Regions from separate parts of the Kitasatospora sp. NPDC059722 genome, predicted to be linked through region 2. Evidence: riboswitches for the same ligand, from Rfam matches in the RefSeq annotation. Region 2 holds a riboswitch; each other region holds the start of a gene.

Region 1 (7,381 bases), on a different contig from region 2:
CTCAGCGTCGAGGCGCAGACCGGCGACCCGACCTCCACCCTGGAGCTCTACCGCAGCGCGCTCGCCGTCCGCCGGGCGCAGCCCGACCTGGGCGCGGGCACCGGGGTCGAGTGGCTGGACGCCCCGCAGGGCACGCTCGCCTTCCGCCGCGGCTCCTTCGTCTGCACGGTCAACGCGAGCGGCGAGCCGGTGCGCATACCCGCCCCGGGCACGCTGCTGCTCGCCTCGGCGGAACTGGTCGTGGACGGCGGCGAGACGGTGCTCGCACCGGACAGCACCGGCTGGTGGGCGGTCTGACGTGGTTGCAATAGGCTCTGGGACCGTGACTACGGCGCGACTTTCAGACATCGCGGCGCAGGCGGGGGTCAGCGAAGCCACCGTCTCCCGCGTACTCAACGGCAAGGCGAACGTCTCCGCCGCCACCCGGCAGACCGTGCTGGCGGCCCTCGACGTGCTCGGGTACGAGCGGCCGACCCGCCTGCGCCAGCGCAGCGCCGGGCTGATCGGGCTGATCACGCCGGAGCTCAGCAACCCGATCTTCCCCGCGCTCGCGCAGGTCATCGAGCAGGTGCTCAGCCGGCACGGCTTCACGCCGGTGCTGTGCACCCAGACGCCCGGCGGGTCCACCGAGGACGAACTGGTCGAGATGCTGGTGGACCGGGGGGTGGCGGGCATCGTCTTCGTCTCCGGTCTGCACGCCGACTCCACCGCCGACCACGACCGCTACGCCCGGCTGGCCGGGCGCGGGGTGCCGTTCGTCCTGATCAACGGTTTCAGCGAGCGGATCGACGCGCCGTTCATCTCGCCGGACGACCGGGCCGCCATGTGGATGGCCGTCCAGCACCTCGCCGAGCTGGGGCACGAGCGGATCGGGCTGGCGGTCGGCCAGAGGCGGTACGTGCCGGTGCTGCGCAAGATCGAGGGCTTCACGGCCGCGATGCGCACCGTCCTCGGGCGGACGCAGGAGGAGGCCGAAGAGCTGGTCCACCACACGCTGTTCAGCGTCGAGGGCGGGCACGCGGCGGCGGGCGCGCTGCTGGACAAGGGGTGCACGGCGATCGTGTGCGGCAGCGACATGATGGCGCTCGGGGCGATCCGGGCGGTGCGGCAGCGGGGGCTGTCGGTGCCGCAGGACGTGTCGGTGGTCGGCTTCGACGACTCGCCGCTGATCGCCTTCACCGAGCCGCCGCTGACGACGATCCGCCAGCCGGTCGAGGCGATGGCGACGGCGGCGGTGGACGCGCTGCTGGAGGAGGTGGGCGGGAACGCCGCCCAGCGCGGGGAGTTCATGTTCCAGCCGGAGTTGGTCATGCGCGGCTCCACGGGGGCCTGCGCGCGCTGAGGCCGGTGACGGCCGTGTGAAGGGCCCCGGAGGGCGGTTGCTCTCCGGGGCCCTTCGGCGTGCCGTGCCGGGCTGTGCCGGGCTTGTGCTGTGCTGTGCCGGGCTGTGCTGTGCTGTGCTGGGCTTGTGCTGCGCCGTGCTGGGCTGTGCCGCGAGTGCCGTGCCGGGCCGGGGTCAGCCCTCCTGGACGGTCGGGCGGTCGGCGGTGACGCGGTGGCCGTCGGCGGCGTCGCCGGTGCGGGTCTCGGTGCGGCGACCGCGGGCCAGGTAGTCGCGCAGGATCAGTTCGACGGCGTCCTGGGGACTCTTGGTGCCGGAGAGCATCATCGCGTCGATCGCGAGGTTCGCGTCGAGCGTGACGGTGACCTGGGCCATGGGTGACTCCTCCTCGGGTGCAGAGCAGCAGCATGCCCGCTGGGCCGGGGTTTGACCACGCGAATGCTCCGATGCGCGGAGCCGCGGGTGCGCGCCGGGGGGAGGCGGCACGGACTTCGGAGGCGGGTACGCCGAAGCCCCGGGGAGAGCGACCAGTCTCTCCCCGGGGCGGTGGGCGGGTGACAGATGACAGATAACAGATGATGAAATCTGTTATCTGTCATCTGTTCGCTGTCATCCGCGATCCGTCACCCGTCCCCGGCGGGACGGTTCCGGAAGGATCCTCAGACGCGGCCGGCGAAGTCCGGCGCCCAGTTGGCGATGGTCTGCAGGCGGACGCCCGAGCTCGGGTTGGCGGCCTCGACGTACTGGCCGCCGCCGATGTAGATGGCGACGTGGTAGACGCCGGAGTCCTGGCCGTTGTTGGACCAGAACAGCAGGTCGCCCGGCTGCAGGCTGTCCAGCGAGACGTGGGTGCTCGCGGCGGCCTGGTCGTTGGCGACGCGCGGGATGGAGATGCCCGCGGCGCGCAGCGCGGCCTGGGTCAGACCCGAGCAGTCCCAGCCGCCGTTGCCGGTGCCGCCGTAGACGTACGCCTGGCCGACCTGCGCCTTGGCGAAGCTGACCGCGGCGGCCATCGAGCCGGTGACGGCCGGGGCCGGGGTCTGCGCCTGGGCGGAGGGCTTGGCGGCGGGCTTCGAGGACGGCTTGGCGGCCGGGGTCTGGGCCTCGGCGGCCGGCTGGGCGTTCACGGCGTTCCCGGCGGAGGACTGGCCCGGCTTCTGCGAGCGGTCGAACCAGTTGAAGTCACCGGACTGGCCGGCCGGAGCCTGGGCGGAGTCGCCGAAGGACAGGTGCTGGCCCGGGTAGATGGTGTCCGGACCGTCGGTCAGGGTGCCGCGGTTCAGCTCGTACAGGCGCTGCCAGCCGCCCTTGACGTTGTGCTTGTCGGCGATCGTGGACAGCCAGTCGCCGGCCACGACGGTGTAGTCCGAGGCACCGGCCTGGGTGGTGCCGCCCTGGGTCCAGTCCTGGCGCTTCTGCGCCCAGGTGCCCTTGGCGGAGTCGGCGGCGGCCGGGGCCTGCGCCTGGTCCTGCGCCTGGGCGGAGGGCTTGGCGGCGGGCTTCGGGGCCGGCTTGACGGCCGGGGCGGCCTTCGCGGTGCTCGCGGCGGCGGAGGTGTCGACGGCGGCCGGGGCGCCGCCCGCGGTCAGGCCGGCCTGGACGGAGCACACGGGCCAGGCGCCGGGGCCCTGCGAGGCGAGGACCTTCTCGGCGACGGCGATCTGCTGGTCCTTGGTGGCCTGGTTGGCCTGCGGGGCGTACGAGGTGCCGCCGAAGGCGGCCCAGGTGCTGGAGGTGAACTGCAGGCCGCCGTAGAAGCCGTTGCCGGTGTTGATGCTCCAGTCGCCGCTGCTCTCGCACTGGGCGACCTTGTCCCAGGTGGCGACGGAGGCGGCGGAGGCGGTGCCGGAGGTGAGGCAGGGGATGGTGAGGCCGACGCCGGCGACGCCGAGGGCGGCGATCACGCGGCGGGTGCGGCTGGACAGGCGAGTGCCGTTGGTGGGCAGCATGAAGACGCGGTCCTCTCCCACGCCTGCGAGGTGAGCTGTCGGATTCGGGCCGGAGTTGCCCGGCCGCGCTGTGGCGCGGCTTCACCCCTAGCCCAGGACCGTTCCGTGGATCGGTCCGGGGCGACTTACCTGTGGGTCCCCCGCTCCTGCCGTGGTGCGTTTTCGCGCTTCCAGCGCACCCGACGGCAGGACTCGGCGTTGCGGATGTGCTGGGTCCGTGTGGTCACGAACGGGGAGCACGTTAAGCAGACTTAAGTACGAACTGCAAATACCTGTGATGCGCATCACGGATTATGGAAAGCCACCAAAACTTTCCTTCTCCAAGATCGAAAATGATCGTTTTCTCGCAATAAACCTGCGGATGTGCACAACTGTCAGGCTCTCAGGAATCGCATGACGGGCGGTCACCCGATCGCAAACAATCACAGAACGGACATCTCGCGCATTCGGCTCTTAATTCCCTTACGCCGCAAGCCGAAAGGGCCCGGAGCGCGGTCGCTCCGGGCCCTTCCGTACGCGTTGTCGGCGGTTACTCGCCGGCGGCCTCCCCGGTCGCCCCGGAGGCCGTCCCACCGGCCGCGTGGGCCGCGCGGGAGCCCTCGGAGGCGGCCTCCGCCGCCTCGGCCTCGGCCTGGGCCTGCGCGGCGGCCAGGGCCTCCGCGGACGGCGCCGGCAGCGCGGCCAGGTACAGCGAGGCGATGAGCTGGCCGACCGTCTGGTAGGCGCCGAGCGGCGCGGCGGACGGGCAGCCGGTCTCCTCGGCGGCCGTGGCGAGCAGCTCGGAGTCCGCCTCCGGGCCGATCACCAGCGGGGCCAGCGCGGGGCGCTGCGAGCCGGTCTCCTTGAGGTGCGCGACGGCGGCGGCGACCGAGCCGGGCACGTCGAGCGCGGCGGGGACGACCGGGACGGCCAGGCGGGCGGCCAGCAGCACGCCGGTGATGCCGGCGGCGGCCGCGGCGTCCTCGCCGCCGACGGTGGTCAGCACGACGCCGTCCGCGGCGGTCGCGATGGCGAACAGGCGGGCGCGGTCGGCGCGGGCCAGCCCGGCCTCGGACAGGCGGACGTGGACGGCCTCGGCCAGCAGCGGGTGCGGGCCCAGCACGTCGGTGACGTGCGCGCCGTACTCGGCGGCGAGTGCGTGGAGTTCGGGCAGGAAGTCGTGCGGGCCGGGCACCAGGGGTACCAGGATCGGTGCCGGGACGCCGGCCTCGGCGGCGGCCGCCAGCAGCTCGCCGATGCTGCGCTCGGTGCCGTCCGCGCCCTCGGTGCCGTCGCCGGGGAGGTAGCCCACCGCGGTCTGGACGCCGTTCTGCTCGCTGCGGACGATCGAGAGCAGCTCCTCGACGACCGAGCGGGACTCGGGCCCGGCGGTCGCGGGCACGGCGAGCACCAGGGCCGGGGAGCCGGACGGGATCTCGGGGCGCTCGGGGCGACGGTGGCGCCCCCGCGCACGGGAGCCTGGAGTGCGAACGGGCAGTGGCGCGCCCGGGATGGCTGCGGTGCTCATGGCGGAGATCGTAGGACATCGGCCCGTCAGGGCTGCAGTCGGCTGCCGTGCCGGTTTCGCGCGAGCGTGGTGTGCGCGGCGCGCGGAGCTCCCGCGTGCGCGGGTCGATGAGCGGTCATTAGGTCATATTCCGGACATACCTGGCCCAACCCCCGCGCGTCCGCCGGTATCTCCTGGAGACGTGTCCGGTGGGGCGTCACGTTGCACCTGTGGCGCGTGAGATGTCTCACAGTCGACGGGCGGTCTGACGGAGGGTCACGAGTGCGCGACTCCCGGCTTTCGAAGATCAACATTTAGCGGGGAGCCGCTCACGGCCGGTTATCGGAAGCGGGCCGGTTCGGTCGGCTATGTCCGTTTACGTACCGTCAGGAGAAGGGTCCGTGAAGAGTTCAGGTCGGCCGGTGAAAGGCCTCGTGCACCTGCACCGTCTCGTGCTGATGCACGTGCACAAGGGCTATCATCGCGTCAAGTGAGGCGTTGTGCCGGGCTGGTACGGGGCCGGCCCGTTCGTTCGGCGGGTGCCGGGGGCGCCGCGCTGGACCGCAACTCCGGGGCTCTTCGGGAGACTTCTATGCACGACTCGCACGAATCGCAGGAACTGGGCGGCTCGTACGGTCCCTACAACGGGATGGCCGCCACCGAGCTGGAGGGAGTGGTCTGGCAGAAGAGCCTGCACAGCAACTCCCAGGGCAACTGCGTCGAGTTCGCCGCGCTGCCGGGGGGCGACGTGGCGATGCGCAACTCGCGCTTCCCGGACGGTCCGGCGCTCATCTACACGCGGGCCGAGATCGCCGCGATGCTGTTGGGGGCCAAGGACGGGGAGTTCGACCACCTGTCCGCCTGACCGGACGTCCGTCCGGCCGTTCACCGGGCCGTCCGGCCGCTTCACCGGACGTCCGTCGGTCCGGCCACCGCTCCGCACCAGGAGCCATCGGGGGGCCGTCGTGGGTGCTGACACCACGGCGGCCTTTGTCTTCTCCGCAGGCTCGGCCCCGCGGTCGTCCGCGCGGTTCGTCACGCGCTCGGTCACACGCTCGGTGGTGTGCCTCTTCGCGGGCTTCTCCACCGTCCCGTGCGCTGCTGTCCCGCGTAACGCTGTCCCGTGCGCTGCTGTCCCGCGCACTGGCGGCCCGTCGGCCGTCGGGGGCGCACTGGTCGTCGCGGGTGCGCTGCGGGGGGCCGGTGGGTCTCCGGCGCGAGCCCGGCGAGGGCGAACTACCGCTTCTTCCCGGGGTTTCGGTCCTCCCGGGGTGTCCATCGATCCGGGGACGCGTGCCCGCGCTGCGGGGGTGCGTGCCCGTCCGCCGCTAGGCGGAGCGCCGGTGCCGGCCACCGAGTTCGGGGGTCGCGGCCTGCGCGTCGGCCTCGAACAGCGCCCAGACGACCTTGCCCCCGCCCAGCGGGTGCCAGCCCCAGGAGTGGCTGAACGAGTCCACCAGGTGCAGCCCGCGGCCGGATTCGGCCACGAAGTCCGCCTCCCGGGCGACCGGGCCGGTGCTGCTCGGATCGCTGACCGCGCAGACGATCTGCGGCGCGCGGTGCACGAGGCTTATTCGGATCGGCAGCCTGCCGTCACCACCGTGCTGTGTGGGAAAGTCGTACTCGCCCAGGGCGCCGCCCACCGGGTCGGGCCGTGCGCCGATCGCATGCCGCAGCGCGTTGGTCACGAGTTCCGACGCGACCAGCGCGACGTCGTCGAACAGCTCCATCAGCCCCCAGCGCTGCAGAGCGGTCCGGGCGAAGTCACGTGCGGTTCTGACGGCTTCGAAGCGAGGAGCGAGCGTACAGGTGACCACGTGGGGGTCAACCGCCAAAGCCGTACCGGTGCCCATGAAGAGCTCCTCCCATAAGGGGGCGGACACGGCTGGACCCGCCGGGGTCATGCCGGTCACCTCCGACTCGCTCGGCCGCACGGCCCCCTCCTCGACGAGGCGCGCGCGCACACGAAGGCCCGGTGGCGTGGGGGACGCTGCCGGGCTGGTGCACGGAGTCGCGCGTGGGGTCGACGCGGAGCCCGCGGGATTGCCAGGGATGTGCAGGTGCACGTGCACCATGGTCCTCTGCGCTCACTGCAGATGCAAGAGTCGATTCACGTGCAGTCGCACTATTGGCATATGCAAGCGCCGGATGCACGTGCATCCTGGTGTGTGGAGTGCAGAACTGATAGGAACATCCGTCAGTATCGGCACCGTGAGCGCTCAACTGATGGCAGACTGTGCGCTGTTTGCCCTAGGTGGAGGTTTCGACCGCATGACCACAGTTCAGCCGGGCGGCGGCTCGATGGTCCGCCGGATCCTCCTCGGCTCACAGCTGCGACGCCTGCGTGAGGCGCGCGGCATCACCCGCGAGGACGCCGGCTACGCGATCCGCGCCTCCGAGTCCAAGATCAGCCGCATGGAGCTCGGCCGGGTCAGCTTCAAGGAGCGCGACGTCGCCGACCTGCTCAGCCTCTACGGCGTGGACGACGGCCTGGAGCGGGAGGCCCTCCTCGGCCTGGTCCGCGAGGCCAACAAGTCCGGCTGGTGGCACAGCTTCAACGACGTGCTGCCAGGCTGGTTCCAGACCTACGTCGGTCTGGAGGAG
Region 2 (7,381 bases):
GGTCTCGATCAGGACGGTGGCGCGGACGGTGCCGTGCGGGATGCCGAGCTGCGCCTGGGCGTGCGTGAACACGTCGTTCCAGAGCCGGGCTTCGAGGTGGCTCTCGGTCTTCGGGAGGTAGAAGTACGGGCCGGAGTTGGGGTCCTCCGGACCCTTGGCGAGCAGCCGGGCCGCGTTGTGGAAGAAGTACAGGCCGAAGTCGAAGAACGCGCCGGCCACCGGGACGCCGTCGACGAGCAGGTGGTTCTCGTCGAGGTGCCAGCCGCGCGGGCGGACCACGACGGTGGCGAGTTCGGCGGCGGGCTTGAGGGTGTAGGCCTTGCCGGCGTCGCTGGTGAAGTCGATCCGGCCCTCGTAGGCGTCGATCAGGTTGACCTGGCCGCTGACGACGTTCTCCCAGGTCGGGGAGGTCGCGTCCTCGAAGTCGGCGAGCCAGATCCGCGCGCCGGAGTTGAGGGCGTTGATGACCATCTTCCGGTCCGTGGGGCCGGTGATCTCGACGCGGCGGTCCTGGAGGGCGCGCGGCGCCTCGGCGACCTTCCAGTCGCCGGCGCGGACGTCGGCGGTCTCCGGGAGGAAGTCGAGCGTGCCCGCCTGCGCGATCTCGGCGCGCCGGGTCTTCCGCCGGGCGAGGAGTTCCTGCCGGCGGCCCTCGAACGCGCGGTGGAGGCCGACGACGAAGGCGACCGCCTCCGGAGTGAGCACCTCCTCCGCCCGGTGGACGCGCGGACCGGCGACAGTGACGACCGGAGCGGCGGGGGAGACGCCGGGTCCCTGATCTGTGGCCATGAGCAGGACACTCCTAAGACGGTTGAGCCTGGCGAAGGGAGCTCCGGTGGGAGCTTCCTTTGGGGAACTTCCTTGATCCGAACCCACCTGTCGGCGCATTCGATTCTGTAAGGTGGAGACTAGTTTCCGCGATACAGAATTTCAACGGTTTGTTGATGTGATCGCCGGGACTCTACTCCTCCCCGACAGCGAAGGGAACGCCGGTGGTTGCGACCCCCGACACAGCATCGACGACGGGCGCCGACCGCGCGAGCAGCGGCGTGCAGTCCGTCGAACGCGCCTTCCAGCTCCTGGAGGCGCTGGCCGACTCCGGCGGCGTGGCGACGCTCAGCGAGCTCTCCACCACCTCCGGCCTGCCGATGCCGACCATCCACCGCCTGGTACGTACCCTCGTGCAACAGGGTTACGTCCGCCAGGACACCGCCCGCCGCTACACCCTCGGCCCCCGGCTGATCCGGCTCGGCGAGACCGCCGGGCGCCTGCTCGGCAGCTGGGCCCGCCCCTACCTGGCCGAGCTGATGGAGGCCACCGGCGAGACCGCGAACCTCGCGGTCCTGGAGGGCGGCGAAGTGGTCTACGTCGGGCAGGTGCAGTCGCGCCGCTCGATGCGGATGTTCACCGAGGTCGGCCGGCGGGTGCAGCCGCACTGCACCGGCGTCGGCAAGGCGCTGCTCGCCCAGCTCCCCGAGGAGGAGGCGCGCGCCATACTCGGCCCCAACACGCTGCCCGCGCACACCGAGTACACCGTCACCGACCCGCAGGAGCTGCTGCACCAGCTCGCCGAGGCGCGCGAGCGCGGGTACGTCGTCGACGACCAGGAGCAGGAGATCGGGGTGCGCTGCATCGCGCTCGCCGTCCCGGGCGCGCCGACGCCGACGGCGCTGTCGGTCTCCGGCCCCGAGGCCCGCATCCGGGCGCTGGAGCAGCAGGACGGCGCGGCCTCGCTCGTCCCGGTGATGCACAAGATCGCGGCCCGGCTCGGGCAGGTCCTCGCACCCTGATGGGTGGTCAGTTGAGGTGTCATGCGCAGGAAGTCGGACTGGTCGACTTCCTGCGCACGCGTTCCTCCGTTCGAGCGGACGGAGGGCGGGGCGCGGCGACGGCCGCCCGCCGCTCGGCCACCCTGGTGCGGACGCGGCCCGCGACAGCGCAGGCGGCCGGAGCACGAGGGCATGGTGAACGGCGATGGAGCGCAGGCGCAAGAGGCTTCGCGGCAGGACGGGGAACGCGACACGGAGCGGGACGTGGCTGACGGTGGCCGTGGCGGCAGGCTGTGCGGTGGCGACGCTGACCGCCGTCCCGTCGTGGGCCGGGCAGCGGCCCGACCCCCGTCCGGCAGTGCAGCTCGCGCCGGAGAGCCGGGCCGCGGCGCTGTCCGACTCCGACCTGGAGGTCGTCCGGCTCGACCCCAGCCCCGCGCCGCCCGGCGGCACCACGACCGTGCACGCCTTCGTCGCCAACCTCGGCCCGGACACCACCGCCTCGCCCTTCACCGTGATCGTCACCCTGCCGGAGGAGGTGACGGCCGTGGGCCCGTACTTCCCCGAGAACTGCGAGGCGTTCCTGGGCCGCGAGGTGCGCTGCACCTTCGGCCCCGGCCTGCCCGAGGGACGCAGCGCGACCGCGCTCGTCACGGTGCGGATCTCCCCCATGGCGCATACGGGCCTGCTGACCGGCGGGAAGGTCACGGTGATCAGCCCGGACGACCGGCACCCGCGCAACAACCGGCAGCCGTTCGACATCAGGGTCGTCGAGACGGCTGCCGGTTGAGGTCCGCTACGGCCGGTGACGGCTACCGGTACACGCGGACGTAGTCGGCGGCGAAGGTGATCGGGGCGGTCCCCTGCGGCGCGGGGTGGTACTGCCCCGCGCACACCGACAGGTTGAGGATCAGGTACGCCGAGAAGTTCGCGCCGACGCCCTTGCCGTCCGAGAACACCTTCACGCCGTTGACGTACCAGTCCACCGAGGTGGCGCCGTAGTACGTGCCGATGGTCACCCACTGGTCCTTCGCGACGGCGCTCGCGTTGGTGTAGTAGTCGAAGTTGCCCGGGTTGACGTGGTTGGTCAGCTCCAGGAGGTTCGGGTTGTCGGGGTGGTACTCGAAGGAGTCGACCTCCCCGTTGCCGTTCTTCCAGGTCCACAGGGCCGGCCAGGCGCCGGAGCCGGCCGGCAGCTTGACCCGGGTCTCGGCGTAGTCGCCGGTCTTGACCTGGAAGCCCTCGCTGGAGCCCTCGGTGGTGAGGAAGCCGGTGTTCCAGGACTGCTTGCCGTTCTCCAGCGTGTTGCTGCCGGGGGTGGCGGTGAAGGTGGCGACGCCGTTGGCCACGCTGACGTTGTTCGGGTCCAGCCAGTCGAGCTTGTTGTCGTCCGGGTTGTGGTTGCCGTACTTGTACGCGGTGCTCTTGTCGCCGACCCAGCGCTGGCCCCAGTTGATCGGGCCGTTGAACTCGTCGGACCAGGTCAGCGACTTGCCGGCGATCGGGGAGGACGGCGCCGGGGTACTCGGGGTGGCGGTGGCGCTCGGGGTCTGGGTGGGCGTCTGGGTGGGTGCCTGGGTGGGCGTGGGGGTGGGGGTGGGCGTGGCCGACGGGGTGGCCGACGGGGTGGTGGTCGGGGCTGGGGTGCTGGAGACGACGAGCTGCTGCGACGGCAGGTTGTGCCAGGCGCCGCCGAAGTCCTGCCAGAACCCGAACTGGGTGTAGGTGCCGGCCGGCAGGGCGCGCGCGCCACTGGTGAAGGTGTAGCTCCACGGGCAGATCGGCACATTGCTGGCGTTGCCGGGGAAGTCGAGGTTGTTGCCGGCCGCGTCGCGCACGCCGACACCGACGGTCTTGGCGGTGAAGCAGGACGAGGAGTGGACGGTGAGGGTCGCGGTGGCGGCCCGGCCGGCGACCATCGTGGCCGGGGCGAGCCGGTCCTGGGTGACGGTCGGACCGGTGGCGGCCTGGGCGCCGGGCGCGGACTGGAGGCCGAACAGGCCGGCGCCGGTGATGGCGAGCGCGCCGGTGGCGGCGAGGGCGGCGGTGCGGCCGCGGTGGGACGGGCGGGCGTGGCGGGGCGCGGGGCGCCGGGCAGGCTTGTGCATGGGGTGTCCTCTGCGACGCCTGCGAGGTGAGCTGTCGGGTTCGGACTGAGAGGTCGCCCGGCCGCCGGTGGGAACGGCTTCACCCCAAGCCGCGGCCGGCACGCGCGAGGGCGTGCCGGGTCGTGGCGCTGACCTTGGTTCCCCCGCTCCCGTCCGCTGTGGTGCTCGGTTGCCCGCCGTCGGGTGGACGGGACTCGGCGTCCCGGCGGCGGGGTCCGCGAGGGCGGACGCCGTTGCAGGCTAGGCAGTCGGTCCGTGAACGGACAACTCGTCTCGGCCGGTTGTCGCGCAGCTCACAGTCGTGTCGATCAACTACGGTGCGCAGTGGATCAGTTGGCCGGTGTCCCGGCGGGCCGTCGATGATCGGGCGGGCCGGGCGCCGATCCGGACCCCGGCGTCCGGCGCCCCGGCGGGTTCGAGGCGGTCGCGCCCGCCGAGCAGCCGGGCGCCGCCGACCGTCGCGGTGCCGGTGTCGGTGTCGGTGTCACCCGATGGTGGGCGGTGCCCTGGCGGGCCCTGCGTGGTGACGGTGACGGGGGTGCGTCTTCACTGGCAGTGGCGTGCGAGCTCGCCCGATCGGATAAATTGGAGGTCCGACATCCACCGTCGTGCACAAGAGCACCGCGCCCCCTCCCGCAGAGACGAGGAACCGCCGCACCATGACCGCGCCCCTGCCCGCCTTCGCCGGCCGCACCTACCTCTTCCGGGCCGACAACGGCGCGGCCTTCCGCAACGCCTACTCGGCCGACGGCAAGCGGCTGCGCTGGGAGGGCCTCGGCGAGTCGGCGGGCCAGTGGGAGGACGTGGCGCTCCACGTCGCCGAGGTCGCGCCCGAGGTGTACTTCGTCAGCTGGACGGAGCAGAGCGGCATCACCGTCAGCCACGTGATGGACCTGGTCCGGCTGACGGTGCGCGCGTTCTGGACCTTCGAGGGCGAGGGCGGCCGGGTCGGCGAGCTCCACACGGGGACGCTGGAGCGGGTGGCCTGAGGCCGGCCGGTCCGCGAGGCCGGCGACCGTCGGGCTGCGGGAACCGGCCGGCTGCAGCGAGTCGGACCACGGGGACCATCCGGCTGCGGGAACCGGCTGTCAGCCTACGAAGGCCGGCTTCAGGCTGCGGGGGCCGGCTGATTCGGCTGGTTCGGGACCTTGAGGTGCTCGGACAGCCACTCCAGCGAGGACGGCAGCAGCTTGCTCCACGTCTCGAAGTTGTGGCCGCCGGTCTCCAGCATGCTGTACGAGACCTTCATCGGGCCGGGGCTCTGCACCGCGTCGATGAACGCCTCGGTGTCGTGCTTGTAGTCGCCGTCACCCTGCTTCGTGCCCGCCAGCAGAACGGCCGCCTTGGGCTGCGGCAGGTTCTTGAGCCTCCACATCAGGTCGGCCTCGTCCCGGCGCTGCCGGCTGCCGCCGAAGAGGTCGCCGGTGGTCGGGTCCTCGGCGGCACGGTAGTAGCCGGAGAGGGAGACGGCGGTCGGGAAGACCTCCGGGTGGCGCATGGCGAGCTTGACCGCGCAGTAGCCGCCGGTGGAGTTGCCCATGAAGGCCCACGCCTGCGGGTCGGCGGAGACCCGGAAGCTCGCCTGGATCGCCGAGGGGACGTCCTTGGTGAAGTACGTGTCGGACTGCGCGCCACCGGGGATGTCCTCGCACTCGGTGTCCTGCGGGAGGGCGGGCGAGGGACGCATGAGGACCATGACGGTCGGCTGCATCTTCCCCTCCTGGAGCAGCTTGAGCGCCGCGCCCGGGTAGTTGAACCGAGTGATCAGGTTCTCGGCCTGCCCGGGGAAACCGGTGCTGACGATCACGGCCGGGAACTGGCGCTGCGCGTACTCGGGCTGGAAGTACTGCGGCGGCAGGTAGACGTAGCCCTCCGTGGACAGCCGGGTGAGCTTGCCGTCGATCCGGACCTTGCGGATCTCGCCGGACTTGGCGGGCTCGCGGCCCATCGCGCCGCCGCCCTGGACGGAGGCGTGGCCGATCGTCTCCACGAGCAGGCGGCCGGAGGCGTCCGCCTTGTTGTGGATCACCACCGGGCCGTTGTCACCGCCGGTGCCGAGCAGGTCGTCCCAGCTGCTGTAGAAGGAGAAGTAGTTGTTGGCGACGAGGCCGAGCGCGGCGAGCACGGTGAACTGGGTGGCGAGCAGCGTGCCGATCCGGCCGAGCACCGCCTGCCAGGTCTTCCTCGCGAGTCTGGGCCACAGCCAGACCGTGGCGGCCATCATCACGACGGCGATCAATACGGTCAGCGCCAACACCTTGTGGCTCGTCAGACCCATGTCCTACTTGCTCCCACGCCTCGAACTCACACCCCCGCCGCTAGGACATCCGGGGCACCTCCCCGGTTCCCCGTCGGGACGCGATCTTCCACCCTAGCGGGCCGGGGTTCCGGGTGACGGATGACAACTTTCAGATAACAGAGTTTGAAATCTGTCATCTGAAAGCTGTCATCTCGCCGAGCCGAACCTGATAGAACGTCAGGTGATCGGGGATCCCTGGAGGTGGCGCGGTGGGCGGCTGGAACGAGGAGATCCGGGCTCGGGTTCGCGAGCCGCGGATCTGGTACGTGGCGACCACGGACGCCGAGGGCGCCCCGCACGTCACCCCGATGTGGGTGGACCTGGAGGGCGACCTCGTCCTGTTCAACACGGCCATCGGCCGCACGAAGGAGCGGAACCTGCGCCGCGACCCGCGCGTCTGCCTCTCCAACGCCGACCTGGCCGATCCGTACGACCGGGTCCAGCTCCACGGCCGCGCCGTCGGGTTCGTGACCGGCGAGCGCGCCGACCGCCGGATGGACGATCTCGCCCGCAAGTACCTCGGCGCGGAGCGCTACGAGTGGCGCATCCCCGGCGAGCGGCGCGTCACCGTCCTCATCCAGCCCACCCGCATCCGCCGCGTCGTCGGCGTCGAACCCCTGCCGGCCGCGGCCTTCGAGGACCACTGACGCACAGCCTGCTCACGGCACCCGGCTCCACAGTCGCAGCCCCCCGGTGAGTTCGCGCATGCAGCGGGCGCCAAGCTCCTGAGGTGAACCCGGGCCCGTCGCGGGGGCGTCGGAGAGGGCCCACTCCTCCAGGGCGACCCGGATCGCGGCGGTCGCCGCAGCGGCGGCCAGGCGGATCTCCAGCGCGTCCGCGCCCTCCGGGCAGCGGTCGGCCAGGACGCCGCGCAGCCGCTCCTCGGAGTCGGCGTGCACGCGCTGCCAGGTGCTCGCGAGACGGGGGTCGCGCAGCAGGCTGCGGGTCCAGTGCATGGCCTCGGCGGCAGGCTCGTCGGCCGGGGTCAGCGAGGCGACCGCCGAGCGCTCCAGCGCCTCGCGCACCGGGAGGTCGGCGGAGCTTTCCGCGAACAGTTCCACCCAGCGCCGCCCGCCGGCCGCGAGCAGTGGGGCGACGGCGTCCTCCTTGACCGAGAAGTACCGGTAGAAGGTGCGCAGCGAGATGCCCGCAGCGTTGGCGATCTCCTCGGCGGTGGTCGCCTCGGCGCCCCGTTCGGCGAAGAG
Region 3 (7,381 bases), on a different contig from region 2:
CCCGGTCACAAGCGGATGGACACCCCGTGCTACACTGCGCGGCCACAAAACGGCCTCCTCGGGGACACCTCACCGCACCCGCGGGCACCCCGTGAGCACCCGGGGTCACACCACCCTGCTGAGCAGCAACGATCCGTACAGCACCCGGGTTCCCGCTTGTGATTTCGATTTTCAAACCTCAAGCGAGGCCTGACCTGCGATCCAACGGGCGACGCGCGGTGGCAGCCTTCGGTCCCACAATTCGGACGTAGCGGACGAGCGGGTGCGACGAATGACTGGATCGCCATGTGAAGAAATTCACGAACTTTTCCGCCCGCGCCCGGGCGCGCCCCGGCCCCGGCCCCCCGTTCGGGGTTCCGGAGCCGGTCGGGTAAGGCCCGCAACGGGTCAGGAGGCGATACTCCAGGCGATGCCGTCCAGGATGTCGTGCTCGCTCACGACGACCTCGGCGGCGCCGGTGCGCTCCATGATCTCCAACAACTCCAGCGCCCCGGCCGCGATCACGTCCACCCGGCCCGGGTGCATCGACGGGATCGCGGCGCGCTCGGCGTGGGTGGCGGCCAGCAGCTCGCGGGCGATCTCCGCGACCCGCTCCCGGCCGATCCGCGAGTGGTGGATCACCGCCGAGTCGTAGGCCGGCAGGTCCAGGGCGATCGCGGACACCGTGGTGACCGTCCCGGCGAGGCCCACCAGGGTGGCCGCGCCGGTCAGCGGGACGGCCTCCTCGGCCTTGTCCAGCTCGGCCCGCACGTGCGCCCTGGCCTCGGCGATCTGCTCCGCGGAGGGCAGCTCGGCGCCGCCGAAGTGCCGCTCGGTCAGCCGGACGCAGCCGATGTCCACCGAGCGCGCGGCCTGGACGTCGTCCGTGCCGAGCACGAACTCGGTCGAGCCGCCGCCGAGGTCGAACACCAGGTACGGCGCGGCGAACTGACCGCCGGTCAGCTCCTTGGTGGCGCCGACGAAGGACAGGTGCGCCTCCTCCTCGCCGCTGACCACCTCGGGCTCGACGCCGAGGATCTCGCGCACGCCCTTGACGTACTCGTCGCTGTTCTCGGCGTCCCGGGAGGCGCTGGTGGCGACGAAGCGGATGCGCTCCGGGCCGACCCCGAAGCCGTCGACGACCTCCCGGTACTCCCGGCAGGCCGCGAAGGTGCGGGCCAGCGCGTCCGGGTGCAGCCGGCCGGTGCGGTCCACGCCCTGGCCCAGCCGGTTGACGATCATCCGGCGGTCCAGGTCGGTGATCTCACCGGTCGCCGGGTCCAGGTCGGCGACCAGCAGCCGGATCGAGTTGGTGCCGCAGTCGATCGCGGCCACGCGGGTCGTGCTCACTCGGACTCCCGCGCCTCGGCCTCGTCGGCGGCACGCTTCTTCGCGGCGCGCTCGGCGGTCTTCTGCTCCTTGGCGGCGATGACGGCCTCGTGGTCCTGGTCCTTGGCCCGGTTGCGCAGGACCCGCTCGCCGGCCGCCTCGACCTCGGCCGGGGAGACGCACGGGCCCTTGGCCCACCAGTCCTCCAGCATGCCGATCGCCTCGTCACCGAGCGGGTTGACGCCCTCTCCGGCGGCCAGCGAGTGGCCGACCAGCACGTGCAGGCACTTGACCCGGTCCGGCATGCCGCCGGCGCTCGGGAAGCCCTCCAGCACCTCGATGGCGTCGCGCCGGGCGATGTAGTCCTCGTGCGCCTCCTGGTACGCGGCCGCCAGCTCCGGGTCCTCGGCCAGCCGGGCGGTCTGCTCCTTCATCACGCCGTCCGCCTCCAGGGTGCCGATCAGCGAGGCGGCCTTGGGGCAGGTCAGGTAGTAGAGCGTCGGGAACGGCGTGCCGTCGGGCAGCCGCGGGGCCGTCTCGACGACGTCCGGGTTGCCGCACGGGCAGCGGTGGGCCACGCCGCGCAGGCCGCGCGGGACCCGGCCCAGCTGGGCGGCGATGGCGGCGACGTCGGCGTCGGAGACGGCGGGGTGGTTCTCAGTGGTCATGGGGGGAGGGGTCTCCAGCGGGGGACGGTGGGAGGGGACGGGTCGACGGCGCGATGGGGGCCAGGGCCGCGGTGTCGGCGGCGTCCACCGAGTCCCAGACGCTGGAGTACCAGGGCTTGGCGGCCTTCACCGCGCCGCCGGCCGTGCCGTCGGAGGGGGCGGGCGGGGCGGCGGAGGACTGGGCGGCGCCCGCTCCGGCCGGATCCACCGCGATGTACGGGGTCTCCCCCGGCATCGCGTAGTGCAGCCGGGCACGGGCCTGCGCCTTGACGTACTCCGGGTCCTGCCAGCGGGCCTTGTCCCGGCGCAGCTGCTCGACCTGCTGCCGGGCGTGCTCGGCCTTCGCCCGCTGGGCGGAGATCTCGGCGCGCTGGGAGATGAACTGCCGCGTCGGGTAGGCGAGGATCGCCACCAGCGAGCAGAGCACCAGGACGAGGACGGTCGCCCGGCTCGTGAAGCGAGGACGGGCCGCCAAGCCCGGGATCCTCCAGCCAGCCATCTCCCGTTCCCCTCCTGGTCGCGACGGTGCCCCGCCGTCCACCCTACGGGGTGAACGGCGGGGCACCGGTCAGGCGTGCACCACCGGAGGTGTTCAGCCCTCGTGCTCGCTGTGCGTACTACTCCGCCGAGCGGCTGTGCTCATTGCTCCGCGGAGCGACCGTGCTGATTACTCCGCAGAGCGTGATTACTCCGCGGAGCGGAAGCGCGGGAAGGCGCCGCGGCCGGCGTACTCGGCGGCGTCGTCGAGGATCTCCTCGATGCGCAGCAGCTGGTTGTACTTGGCGACGCGCTCGGAGCGGGCCGGGGCGCCGGTCTTGATCTGACCGCAGTTGGTGGCGACGGCCAGGTCGGCGATGGTGACGTCCTCGGTCTCGCCGGAGCGGTGCGACATCATGCAGCGGTAGCCGTTGCGCTGGGCCAGCTCGACGGCGTCCAGGGTCTCGGTCAGCGAGCCGATCTGGTTGACCTTCACCAGCAGCGCGTTGGCGGTGCCGGTCTCGATGCCCTTGGCCAGGCGGGCCGGGTTGGTGACGAACAGGTCGTCGCCGACCAGCTGGACCTTGTCGCCCAGCTTGACGGTCATGGCCTTCCAGCCGTCCCAGTCCGACTCGTCCAGCGGGTCCTCGATGGAGACCAGCGGGTAGGCGGCGACGAGCCCGGCGTAGTACTCGATGAGCTCCGCGGCCGAGAGGGCCTTGCCCTCGAACTGGTAGGCGCCGTCCTGGTAGAACTCGGAGGCGGCGACGTCCAGGGCCAGCGCGATGTCGCGGCCGGGCACGTAGCCGGCCTTCTGGATGGCCTCGGTGATGAGGTCCAGGGCCTCGCGGTTGCTGTCCAGGTTCGGCGCGAAGCCGCCCTCGTCGCCGAGGCCGGTGGACAGGCCGCGCTCCTTCAGGACGCCCTTGAGGGTGTGGTAGACCTCGACGCCCCAGCGGACGGCCTCGGAGAAGGACTCCGCGCCGATCGGGGCGATCATGAACTCCTGGATGTCGACGTTGGAGTCCGCGTGCGAGCCGCCGTTGAGGATGTTCATCATCGGGACCGGCAGGACGTGCGCGTTCGGGCCGCCCAGGTAGCGGAACAGCGGCAGGTCGCTCGCCTCGGAGGCGGCGTGCGCGACGGCCAGCGAGACGCCCAGGATGGCGTTGGCGCCGAGCGAGGACTTGTCCGGGGTGGCGTCCAGGTCGAGCATGGCCTGGTCGATCAGGCGCTGCTCGGTGGCGTCGTAGCCGACCAGCTCCGGGCCGATCTGCTCGATGACGGCCAGGACGGCCTTCTCCACGCCCTTGCCGAAGTAGCGGTTCTTGTCACCGTCGCGGAGCTCCAGCGCCTCGAAGGCGCCGGTGGAGGCACCCGACGGGACAGCGGCACGACCGGTGCTGCCGTCGTCGAGGCCGACCTCGACCTCGACCGTGGGGTTGCCACGCGAGTCGAGGATCTCACGGGCTACGACGACATCGATGGACGGCACGAGGCATCTCCTTGCGGAAGCAGGGTCCCGCTGACCAGTGGTGCGGCCGGCGGGATGATTGCGGAGTCGTTACGACCAGAGCCTAACCGCACGTGGTCCCGGGGCCACGCCGACCTCGGTCCCGTCTCAGCGTGTGGCCGGGCTACTTACCGGTAGTTCACCTGGGCTCCCCGGGAAAAGGGGCGGAAGCGGACGAAGGGGGCCGATCCGGGGTCGGCCCCCTCCGTGGCGTGTCGCACCGGTTCCGGCCGGCGTCAGCCGAGGTGCAGCACCTGGCCGGGCAGGATCAGGTTCGGGTCGCCGCCGACGGTGCCGCGGTTGCCGTCGTAGACCGACTGCCAGCCGCCGTGCACACCCTGGGCGGACGCGATGCTCGACAGCGTGTCACCGGCGTGGACGGTGTAGTCGTGGCCGCCCTGCGGGGCGACGGCAGCGCGCGGGGCCTGCTGCTGCGGCTGGGCGTACTGCTGCTGGACCTGCTGCTGGGCGTACTGCTGCTGAGCGGCCTGCTGCTGGGCCTGGCCCGCGTACTGCTGGTAGACGCCCTGGTGGCTGGTCCAGTACCAGGTGCCGTTGTTCTGGTACCAGTACACCTTCGCGTCGGCGTCCCAGCCGGCCTTGCCGGAGAAGCCCGGGGCCTGCGGCTGCTGCTGGGCCTGCTGCGTGTGCTGCTGGTACTGCTGCTGGGCGGGCTTCTGAGCCGGCTTCGGCTGGGCCGGCTTCGCCGCGGGCTGCTGCTGCGCCGGCTGGGAGTGCTGCTGCGCGGCGGGCTTGGCGTCGGAGGTGTCGACGGCGGCGGGGGCGCCGCCCTTCGACAGGCCGGCCTTCTTCGAGCAGACCGGCCAGGCGCCCGGACCCTGCGAGGCCAGGACCTTCTCGGCCACCGCGATCTGCTGGCCCTTGGAGGCCTGGTTGGCCTGCGCCGCGTACGCGGTGCCGCCGAAGGCCTTCCAGGTGCTGGAGGTGAACTGCAGGCCGCCGTAGAAGCCGTTGCCGGTGTTGATGCCCCAGTCGCCGCCGCTCTCGCACTGGGCGACGGAGTCCCAGGCGGAGGCCGGGGCGGCGGAGGCGCCGGTGGCGGTGAGGATCGGCATCGCGAGTCCGACGCCGGCCACTCCGGCGACGGCGATGGCCTTCTCGGTCTGGGTGCGACGGCGGTGACGACCGGTTCCAACGAACAGCATGAAGGGGTCCCTCTCCGCACGCCTGCGAGGTGAGCTGTCGGGTTCGGACCGGGAGGTGGCCCGGCCGCCGTCTGCGGAAACGATTCCGCTCGGGCGGCTTCACCCCAAGCCGTGGAGGAACGGCAACAAACCTGGTTCCCCCGCCCCTGCCCAGGGTTCTGGTCGGTTTCCCGTGGCGCGGCGGGCAGGACTCGGCGTTCCGCACTCGGGGTCCGCAGCTGCGAACTCCAGGGAGAGTAGACAGATCCTCAGACCAATCACAAGCTCATATCGCAGACATCACACAGAAATTACGGCACGTGGTCGATCGCCTACCAACGGCGGCTGTTTGTCCGGATTGATGGGTGTTCATACGGCCGATCCGTACCGGTTCGCGACGTCCCGTCAGTGTGTCGGAGCGTCGGGAAGCGCGTGCGGTGAACGGCTCTCGGGACTGAATTCGACCGGAAGTTCGCGCAATCCGCGCATGATCAGGCCACCGCGCCACCGCAGGTTCTCCGGGCTTTCCGCCAGCGCGATATCGGGCAGCCGGGACAACAGCGTGGCCAGCGCCGACCGGCCTTCGAGCCTGGCCAGCGGGGCGCCGATGCAGTAGTGGATGCCGTGCCCGAAACCCAGGTGCGGGTTGTCCGCCCGGGCCAGGTCCAGGGTGTTCTCGTCCGAGAACCTGGCCGGATCCCGGTCCGCCGCCGCCAGCACCACGAGCACCGGGTCGCCGACCGGGATGTCCACCCCGCCGATGGTCAGCGGGTGGGTCGCGAACCGCCACGTCGCCAGCTCCACCGGACCGTCGTAGCGCAGGAGTTCCTCGATCCCGGTCTCCAGCAGCGCCGTCTCGCCCCGCGCCACCGACTCCTGCAGCAGGCGGCGCTGCTCCGGGTTGCGCAGCAGCGCGTACGTCCCGTTGCCGATCAGGTTGACGGTCGTCTCGAAGCCGGCGAACAGGAGGATGAACGCCATCGCGGCGGCCTCGTTCTCGGTGAGGTGCTCGCCGTGGTCGCTCGCCCGGATCAGGCCCGAGATCAGGTCGTCCCCGAGGTCCGCCCGCTTGCGGTGGATCAGCTCCAGCAGGTACGCCCGCATCCGCTTCACCGCCCGCCCCACGCCGCCGCGTTGGCCGCCCCCGTGGCGGATCATCATGCCGGCCCAGTCGCGGAAGTCGTCCTGGTCCTCGGCCGGCACGCCGAGCATGTCGCAGATCGCGTAGATGGGGAGCGGGAACGCGAACTCGTGGATGAGGTCCGCCGAACCGCGCTGCGCGAAGCCGTCGATCAGGCGGTCGGTGAGCTGCTGCACCCGCGGCTCGAACTCGGCCACCCGGCGCGGCGTGAACGCCTTCGAGACCAGGCGGCGCAGCCGGGTGTGGTCCGGCGGGTCGATGTTCAGCAGGTGCGTCATCAGGTCCGCCTGCCGCTCCCCCGGGATCCCGACCCGGCCGGTGCGGTGCGCCTGCTCGCTGTGGTGCGCCGGGTTCTTCGACAGCCGGCCGTCCGCCAGCGCCTGCCGCGCGTCCGCGTACCGCGTCACCAGCCAGGCGTCCACCCCGCTCGGCAGCGTGGTGCGGTGCACCGGGGCGTGCTCGCGCAGCCACGCGTACGCCGGGTACGGGTCGGCGGCGAACTCCCACGTGAAGAGCGGCGGGCGGGCGGCGTCGGGCTGAACTGGCATGGGACGACCGTATCCGGTGGGTCGGGGGCACCCCGCCATCTACGGTGAGTGACCGGATCGTCAACGGCCCGCGGACCGTTCCTCAACGCCCCGCGAACGGCCCGTGGACAGTGCGTGGACGGGTTTTGGACAGCTCTTGGACGGTGGGCAGGCGTGAGCCTGGTCACCTGAGGGGTAACCCCTGTTGCGGAGGGTCAGGACCTGCCTACGATCCTCGGCAGAAATCGTGGGCGTCAGTGCGGACCGCCCACAGGGAGGAGCGCACCATGCGGGTCACCGGGGCAGTCGTCGTCATCGCGGTACTCGACGGCGGGTCGGGAGCCGACCTCGCCCGCCGGTTCACCGCGGCCGGCGCCGCCGGAGTGCTGATCGCCGACCAGCGGGCCGGCGTCGCCGAGGACCTCGCCGGCGAACTCGACCGGCCCGGCTGCCCCGTCGTCGGCGTCGGCGGGGACGTCCGCCGCCCCAGCGACGTCGCCGCGCTCGTCGACACCGCCGAGAAGCACCTCGGGCCGATCGACCTGTTCTGCGTCGCCGGCCCGGACGGCGAGCGGATCATCTCCCTCGCCGACCTTCCCGAC
Region 4 (7,381 bases), on a different contig from region 2:
CGCTCGGCCGCGCCCACGCCTGGCAGGCGCTCGGCGGCGGGCTCGTGATCGCCGGGGCGTCGTCGGTCGTCGGCGGTGCGCTCGGCTTCCTGTTCGGGGTGCCGCGGGTGCGCAACGGCTCGGGCGAGCCGCAGGGCTCGTACGCGCCGAACACCAACCTGGAGCAGGTCTCGGACTGGCTGACCAAGGTGCTGCTCGGGGTCGGGCTGACCCAGCTCGGTTCGCTCGGCGAACGGCTGCACCAGCTCGGCACCGCGCTGGCGCCCGCACTGGGCGGCGAGGACGCGGCGGTGCCGTTCGCGGCGGCGCTGGTGCTGTACTTCACCGTCTTCGGCTTCCTGGCCGGCTGGCTGGTGACCCGCCTCGCGCTGCCCCAGGTGCTGACCGACGCGGACCAGGCGCTGGACCTCTTCCTGGCCGGGCAGGACCGCGACCGCCACGGCGACAAGGTCGGCGCGGACGACCTGCGGGTGCGCGCGATGCAGCAGCTCGGGGTGCTGGGCGGCAGCGCGGACCGGCCGGGCGCGCTCGCCGCGCAGCTGCCGCCGTCCGCCGGGTCACAAGCGGCCGGGCCGGACGGCGTGGTGGCCGAGGTCCGTTCGACCGCACGCCGCTCGGCGCTCACCGCCGACCAGGTGCGGGACCTGTACGCGGACGGCTCGGAGGGCCGCCGGATCCAGGCGCTCGCGCTCATGCAGGGCGATCCTGCGCTCGCCGACCTGTCGAGCGTGCTGGACGCGATCGAGCGCCCGCGCTCGGGCTTCGAGCAGTACCACGCGCTGCTGGCCGCGCGGGGCCTGCTCTCCGGGCTGCCGGGCGCGGAGGCGCAGCGGCTGCGGGACGCGGTGGCCGGGCAGTTGATGCTGCCGGACGGCATTCCGTACGGCTCGGACCGGAGTTGGCTGGCGGAGAAGATCCTGTCCCGGCTGGAGGCGCCGACCGGCCCGCAGGCCCCTGTGTCCGTACCCGCTTTCGTGCCCGCGCCCGCTTCTGTGCCTGCTTCCGTTCCTGCGGTCGTTCCGCCGCGGCAGGCGGCTCCGGGGGACGGCTCCTAGGCGGTGCGGCCGGCCTCGCGGCGGCGGCGGTCGGCGGCCCGCAACGCGAGGACGCGGCGGGTGTGACCGTCCCCGGCGCGCGGGAAGCGGCGGATCTCGCTGGTGACCCGGCGCTCCCCGAGCGCGTACCGCAGGGCGTCGAGGTGGCCGCAGGCGCGGCCGCGGCCGTCGTGCAGCGGGTGGACGAGCACCTCGCCGTCCGGGGAGGTCACCCGGACCAGCTCCACCAGGGCGTCCAACTGCCGTGCCGGAGCGAAGCGTTCGGGGTAGGCGAAGAGCAGGTAGCCGCTCAGGGTGAGGGCGAACGTGCCGTCCGCGAACGGCAGTCGGGGCAGCGCGGCGGCCACGTACCGCTCCGGGTGGGCGGCGGCGTCGGCGACGTACAGGCGGCGGGCGCGGTCCCAGCTGCGCAGGTAGCGGTCGGGCGGGAGCAGCCGCGCGGACAGGTACAGCTCGGGGCGGGTGGTCATGGCGGCGGCCATCGCGGCCCGGGCGGCGAGCGCGTGGGCGGCGACGGCGGGCGGGGGCAGGGCGTAGGCCGGGTCGGCGGCGATCACGCGGCAGCCGAGGGCGCGGGCCTCGGCGGGGAGACCCGCGGCGCCGCCGGGGCAGTCGAGCACCGGTCCCGGCAGGGCGGCTAACCGGGCCCGGGTGAGGCCGAAGAGCGCGCAGTACTCGTCCAGGGGGCGGGAGGTGACCAGCGGGTCCGGGTCCACGGCCGGGTCCGCGGCGCGGCCCGGGTCTGCGGCCGGGTCCGTGGCTGGGCCTGCGGCCGGGTCTGCGGCCGGGTCTGCGGCCGGGTCTGCGGCCGGGTCTGCGGCCGGGTCTGCGGCCGGGTCTGCGGCCGGGTCTGCGGCTGGGGTGTCGTCGGCCACCCGGCCATCGCAACACGGGCCGGCCCCGGCCGCATCCGGAGCGTTCCGGGGCGCGGTCGGGGCCGGGAGGGGCTCGCTCGGCGGGTCAGCGGCCGCACAGGCCCTGGATCGCGGCCCGGTTGACGTTGGTCAGGCTGCGGACCAGCTGTGCGGTGAGGAAGACGATCACGATGCCGGCCACCGACACCGCGGCGATCTGCCCGGCGCCCTCGACGAAGTAGACGTGCTCGACGCCCTTGCCGTCCGTGTAGTCGAACACCTTGTAGCCCCGCCACGAGGTGAAGGTCGGGAAGACCCAGTGGTAGAGCGGGTAGAGCGCCATCGTCCAGCCGACCAGCAGGAACACCAGCGTCATCGCGAAGCTGAACACCGCCCACGGGAACATGACCACCTGGTACAGCACGCCCTTCCACCCGGCCGCGTCCGCCAGCCGCGCGGTGATCGCGCCCCACGTGCCGGGCCGGCTCTGGCGCACCGGCGCCGGTCCCGGCACGTCCAGGCCGAGCATGCCGCGGGCCCGGGAGCGCTCCAGCCGGCCGAAGCCGCGGGCCGCGACCGTCAGCCCGGCCAGGACGGGCAGTCCGAGGGCGGTCACGAAAGTGCCGACGCCGAACGAGAAGAGGATGACGGCGACGGCGAAGCCCACGAGCCCGACCGGCAGCCCGGTGAGGGCGTAGCCGACCTCGCGGTAGTAGTGCGCGGAGAACGGCGCCCGCCAGAACGGCGGCGGTTCCTCGGTGCGGCGGGCCCGGGCGGGGCGGCTGTCGTCGGTGCGCTCGCCGGTGCGGCCGTCGTGGCCGTCCAGGACGTCCCAGTCGCGGTCGTGTGTGGTGAAGCTGCTCATGTCCCGGCCCCTGCCCGTCTCGTTCCCCTGCTGACGGTTCCATTCTTGTGGGGCGGGGTGGTCCGGCGGCATCCGGAGGCCTGGCGGATCCGGGGTGGGGTTAACCCCCCGTACCCGCCGTTCCGCTCCCCCGCCACTCGTCGGCGAGGAGCGAGTACAGGTACGAGTCGGACCAGACGCCGCCCTTGAGGACGTCGTGCCGGACCCGGCCCTCCCGCTGGAAGCCGAGCTTCCCGAGCACCCGGACGGAGGCCGCGTTGTCGACGTCCACGGAGGCGGCCAGCCGGTGCAGGCCGAGGTGGTCGAAGGCGAGGACGCACAGCAGCCGGGCGGTCTCGCTCCCGTAGCCGTGCCCCCACGCGTCCCGGCGCAGCACGTACCCGAGCTCGGCCGACCGGTACGGGCCGAGGGTGAGGGCGGCCTGGCCGATCGGCGCGGCGTCCGCCGGGTCGTCGGCTCCGGCGGCGGCTCGGGGTGCGGCGTCGGCTCGGGCTCGGGCGTCGGCTCGGGGTGCGGCGTCGGCGCCGTGGAGGGTGACGGCCAGCCGGTAGGTGTCGCGTTCCTCCTCCATCGCCCCCTCCAGGTAGAGGGCGAGCTGGTCCGCGCAGGCCTCGCGGTCGCGCGGCTCGAACGGGAGGTACCGCGTGACCTCCGGGTCGCCGAAGAGCGCGTGCAGCGCGTCCAGTTCCTCCGGGGTGTGGTGGTACTCGCGGATGGCCAGCCGGGGGCCGGTGAGACGTACGGGGACCATGGCTGCCGACCCTACCCCCGACCAGCGGTTACCGTTCGAGCTATGAACGACGAAGACCTGCGGCTCGCCCCGCGCACCAGGGCCGCCGACCTGCTCGCCTGGGCGGCGGCGGAGGGCCGCACCCCGGTGGCCGAGGCGCCGCTGCGCACGGTGCTGGCGCTGCTGGAGCTGGGCGAGGGCAGGATGCGCGACGGCTGGCCCGAACTGACCTCGGACGCCGTGGAGCACCTGCTGTACGAGCGGCTCCACCTGTACGTCCAGCCCGCCCCCGACGAGGACCCGTTCGCGTACGGCGAGGCCGTCCGGCTGCTGGTCGACCACCAGCGGGCGGCGAAGCGGCTCAACGCCAAGCGGCAGGAGCGGCTGCACGCCGAAGCCGAGTGGCAGGGCGAGGTCGCGGCCGGGCTGCTGCGCCGGGCCGACCTGGTGACGTGGCCCCGGCTGTACGCGGTGCTGCTGCGCGCGCACGGGGTGGACGTCACGGACGGGGCCGCGGTGCGGGACTGGCTCGCCGGGTTCCTCGAACTGGCCGAGGAGGACCGGCTGGACGCGTTCGCCGCGCTGGCCGAGGCCGGGTGGCTGGACGAGCCGGACGAGCAGGGCTGGGGCCCGGGCCGGGTGCTGTCGGTCGGCATGGCCACGGACGGCGCGCGGCGGCTGCTGGAGCAGGGCCTGATGCGGCGCAGCTACCGCAACCTCGCCGAGCTGAACGCGCTGGGGCGCCCGATGCCGGACGAACTGGCCGGGGACTTCGGGCAGTTCGAGGACGCGGCGGTGCAGGCGGCGCTCGCGCTGTGCGGCGAGTGGACGGTGCCGGGGCTGCCGCGGCTGCTGGTCGAGGAGTTCCCGGAGCTCGCGCCGGAGCCGGGGCCGGCGGAGATCGAGGCGTACCTGGCGCAGTTGCCGCAGGCGTCTGAGCCGTCGGAATCGCTGGAATCGCTGGAATCGTCGGAGCCGTCGGAACGGGACTGATGCGGAAGGCCCCGGCCGGCGACGGTCGGGGCCCTTCCTGTTTGCGTTGCGCGGCGGCTAGGGGTTCAGGCCGCGCTGCTGGAGCCAGGTCTCCGGGTCGACCGGGGCGCCGCCGCCCGGGCGGACCTCCAGGTGCAGGTGGGGACCGGTGACGTTGCCGGTGGCGCCGACCTTGCCGATCTGCTGGCCGGAGGTCACCGTGCCGCTGCCCTTGATGATCGAGGAGAGGTGGCAGTACCAGATCTCGGTGCCGTCGGGCAGGGTCTCGACGATGCGGTAGCCGTACGCGCCGGACCAGCCGGCCGAGGTGATCGTGCCCTGGCCGACCGCGAACACGGCGGTGCCGGTGTCGGCGGCGAAGTCCAGGCCGGTGTGCAGGTGCGCCCAGTAGCGGGCGCTCTGGCCGTAGTGGGCGCTCAGGTTGTAGTCGCGCACCGGCAGCGTGAGGGCGGCGGCCTTGGCCTTCTCGGCGTCGTCGGCGGCCTTCTTCGCCTCGGCCTCCTTGGCGGCGGCCTTGGCCTGGGCCTCCTGCGCGGCCTGCACGCGGGCGCTCTCCTCGGCGGCGGTGCGCTGGCCGTCGGCCTGCTGCTGGATGCGGGCGGCGAGCGCGAGGCCGGGGTCTGCGGCGAGAGCGACCGGGGCCTCGTCCGGGGACTCGACGGCGGGCGCGGCGGCCGGGGTCGCGGAGGCGAAGCCGGTGGCGCCCAGGGTGGCGGCGACGGCGGTGACGCCGAGCAGCGGGGAGGCTCCGCGGGTCTGACGCGGCATCCGGTGGCGGTTGGCCTCGGCCTCCGGGGCCGGGAACTCGTCCCCGGCCGGACGGGGGTGGTCGAGGAGCTGGGTACCGGCGGCAGGGCCGGCGGGCTGTGCCGGGGTGTGCGTCGACGCCACGGAGGCGTGCTCCTTTCCTTCCTTCGCGCCTACCGGGTTAGCTGACGGGTTCGGAGCAGGAAGGTCTCCTACGGCCGGGCCGGGGCCCCGCCGATTCACCCCAAGGAACGTGGTTCCCCGGCTCCCTGACCTGCCCGGAGGCCGGCCGGCGGGATTAGGCGACGGCGCACGGTGCCGTCTGGGTACGGCGTTTCGACCGCGCTGCGTTATCAAACGTTAATCCTAGGGCGCCCTGATTCCAAGCCATCCGCCCGGGACGGCCGACAACCGGGCGGGTGCCTTGCGCCCTATGACTGATTTGCGGCTCTTACCCACCCCTGGCACTACTTAACGTGATTGGGCATCACCGAACGACGGCCTGACCAGGCCCGTCTGAGTACTCCTACTCATGTGCGGCGGCCGGACCGCCGCCATCCTGGCGCCATGAACGCACCGATGCAGTCACGCACCACGGCCGCGTACTACCTCCAGGCCGTGCTCTCCTTCGCCCTGTCGGGCACCGCCCTCGCCCTCGGGATCGCCTACCTGCCGGTCGGGGCCTGGACCCGGGCCTTCCTCGGGATCGGCCTGCTCTACACCGTCACCTCCTCCTTCACGCTCGCCAAGGTCATCCGGGACAAGCAGGAGACGAACGAGATCGTCACCCGGGTGGACCAGGCCCGGCTGGAGAAGCTGCTCAGCGAGCACGACCCGTTCAAGGTCGAAGGGACGTGAGGGGGCGGGGTGCCGGTCGGCGCGGACGACCTCCTCACATCGGAGCGGGCCGATAGCTTGACGGCTAAGGCTATTAGCCTTAGCTTTATGGCTATCGGCAGCACCGCCGATGCCACCGCAGCAGCGGACCGAGGAGGCCCACCATGAACGGCACCACCACCCCGGACACCCAGTACCTCGACGTTCCCGGCGGCCGGATCGCCTTCGACGACACCCTGAAGGGCGACGGCACCCCCGTCGTCCTCCTCCCCGGGATGCTCGACAGCCGCCGCTCGTACCGGCACCTCGTCCCGCTGCTCGCCGCCGCCGGCCACCGCGTCATCACCATGGACCTGCGCGGCTTCGGCGAGTCCTCGATCGCCTGGGACGACTACGCGCCGGGCGCCATCGCCGCCGACGTCCTCGCCCTGCTCGACCACCTCGGCATCGAGCGGGCCGTCCTGGCCGGCAGCTCCTACACCGGGGCGACCGTCGTCAAGGTCGCCGGGGACGCGCCCGAGCGGGTCGCCGGGATCGTCCTGATCGACGCCTTCATCGAGAACCTCCCGCAGAACGCCCTCATGCGCGGCGTCGTCCACGCCATGGGGACCGTCGTCATCCACTGGCCCGCGTTCTGGGGCTTCTACCACCGCAAGCTCGCCTACCCGGGCGCCAAGCCGGCCGACTTCGACGCGTACGTGGCCGGGCTCGTCGACGCGCTGCGCACCCCCGGCCGCAGGACCGCCACCCGCGGACACGTCCGCGGCGACTCCTCGCCCGTCGGCTGGACCGCCGCCGTGCGGTGCCCGGCGCTCGTCCTCATGGGCACCAAGGACCCCGACTTCCCGAAGCCGGAGGTCGTCGCCGACCGGCAGACCGCGGCGCTCGGCGCCCGGAAGGTGATGATCGACGGCTCGGGGCACTACCCGATGGCCGACAACCCGCAGGCCGTCGCCGGTGCCCTGCTGCCCTTCCTCGCCGAGATCGCCTGAGCCTCCTCCCCCGGATCACGACACAGAGAGACCGAGCCATGCCCCGAGTCGGACTGACGCCCGAGCAGGTCGTCGACCACGCCCTCGCCCTCATCGACGACCAGGGCCCGGACGGCCTCACCCTCGCCGCCGTCGCCACCCGGGCCGGCGTCGCCACCCCCTCCCTGTACAAGCACGTCAGCGGCGGCCTCACCGAACTGCGGCGGCTCATCGCCGTCCGCGTCACCGAGGAACTGGCCGCCCGACTCGCCGACTCCGCCCTCGGCCGCAGCGGGGACGACGCCGTCGCCGCCGTCCTCCGCGCCTAC

The links. A riboswitch is a leader RNA that binds a small molecule or an ion and turns the genes downstream of it on or off. The one in region 2 is predicted to bind cyclic di-AMP.
Region 1: it holds a riboswitch for cyclic di-AMP, as region 2 does, so the genes downstream of both, ACFV4F_RS16240 (transglycosylase family protein) here and ACFV4F_RS00380 (hypothetical protein) in region 2, are expected to answer to the same signal.
Region 3: it holds a riboswitch for cyclic di-AMP, as region 2 does, so the genes downstream of both, ACFV4F_RS34860 (transglycosylase family protein) here and ACFV4F_RS00380 (hypothetical protein) in region 2, are expected to answer to the same signal.
Region 4: it holds a riboswitch for cyclic di-AMP, as region 2 does, so the genes downstream of both, ACFV4F_RS25155 (M23 family metallopeptidase) here and ACFV4F_RS00380 (hypothetical protein) in region 2, are expected to answer to the same signal.

Annotation. Positions count from the first base shown of each region.
Region 1 is NZ_JBHWGD010000021.1:12,855-20,235, reverse strand. It holds gene ACFV4F_RS16255 (glycoside hydrolase family 13 protein) at 1-297, shown strand, start outside; gene ACFV4F_RS16250 (LacI family DNA-binding transcriptional regulator) at 323-1,342, shown strand; gene ACFV4F_RS16245 (hypothetical protein) at 1,517-1,717, opposite strand; gene ACFV4F_RS16240 (transglycosylase family protein) at 2,002-3,312, opposite strand; cyclic di-AMP (ydaO/yuaA leader) riboswitch at 3,299-3,458, opposite strand; gene ACFV4F_RS16235 (hypothetical protein) at 3,821-4,798, opposite strand; gene ACFV4F_RS16230 (DUF397 domain-containing protein) at 5,370-5,642, shown strand; gene ACFV4F_RS16225 (ATP-binding protein) at 6,106-6,630, opposite strand; gene ACFV4F_RS16220 (helix-turn-helix transcriptional regulator) at 7,049-7,381, shown strand, end outside.
Region 2 is NZ_JBHWGD010000001.1:86,434-93,814, forward strand. It holds gene aceB (malate synthase A) at 1-789, opposite strand, end outside; gene ACFV4F_RS00370 (IclR family transcriptional regulator) at 993-1,790, shown strand; gene ACFV4F_RS00375 (hypothetical protein) at 2,068-2,559, shown strand; gene ACFV4F_RS00380 (hypothetical protein) at 2,582-3,877, opposite strand; cyclic di-AMP (ydaO/yuaA leader) riboswitch at 3,879-4,051, opposite strand; gene ACFV4F_RS00385 (MoaF N-terminal domain-containing protein) at 4,537-4,866, shown strand; gene ACFV4F_RS00390 (alpha/beta hydrolase) at 4,986-6,155, opposite strand; gene ACFV4F_RS00395 (TIGR03618 family F420-dependent PPOX class oxidoreductase) at 6,386-6,823, shown strand; gene ACFV4F_RS00400 (TetR family transcriptional regulator) at 6,836-7,381, opposite strand, start outside.
Region 3 is NZ_JBHWGD010000084.1:5,615-12,995, forward strand. It holds gene ACFV4F_RS34840 (exopolyphosphatase) at 388-1,329, opposite strand; partial or broken gene ACFV4F_RS34845 (DUF501 domain-containing protein) at 1,455-1,994, opposite strand; gene ACFV4F_RS34850 (septum formation initiator family protein) at 1,966-2,451, opposite strand; gene eno (phosphopyruvate hydratase) at 2,662-3,948, opposite strand; gene ACFV4F_RS34860 (transglycosylase family protein) at 4,203-5,132, opposite strand; cyclic di-AMP (ydaO/yuaA leader) riboswitch at 5,138-5,306, opposite strand; gene ACFV4F_RS34865 (cytochrome P450) at 5,517-6,800, opposite strand; gene ACFV4F_RS34870 (SDR family NAD(P)-dependent oxidoreductase) at 7,067-7,381, shown strand, end outside.
Region 4 is NZ_JBHWGD010000042.1:18,693-26,073, forward strand. It holds gene ACFV4F_RS25130 (hypothetical protein) at 1-1,055, shown strand, start outside; gene ACFV4F_RS25135 (hypothetical protein) at 1,052-1,771, opposite strand; gene ACFV4F_RS25140 (sensor domain-containing protein) at 2,016-2,774, opposite strand; gene ACFV4F_RS25145 (GNAT family N-acetyltransferase) at 2,875-3,525, opposite strand; gene ACFV4F_RS25150 (hypothetical protein) at 3,568-4,497, shown strand; gene ACFV4F_RS25155 (M23 family metallopeptidase) at 4,555-5,388, opposite strand; cyclic di-AMP (ydaO/yuaA leader) riboswitch at 5,401-5,559, opposite strand; gene ACFV4F_RS25160 (YiaA/YiaB family inner membrane protein) at 5,812-6,102, shown strand; gene ACFV4F_RS25165 (alpha/beta fold hydrolase) at 6,246-7,073, shown strand; gene ACFV4F_RS25170 (TetR/AcrR family transcriptional regulator) at 7,112-7,381, shown strand, end outside.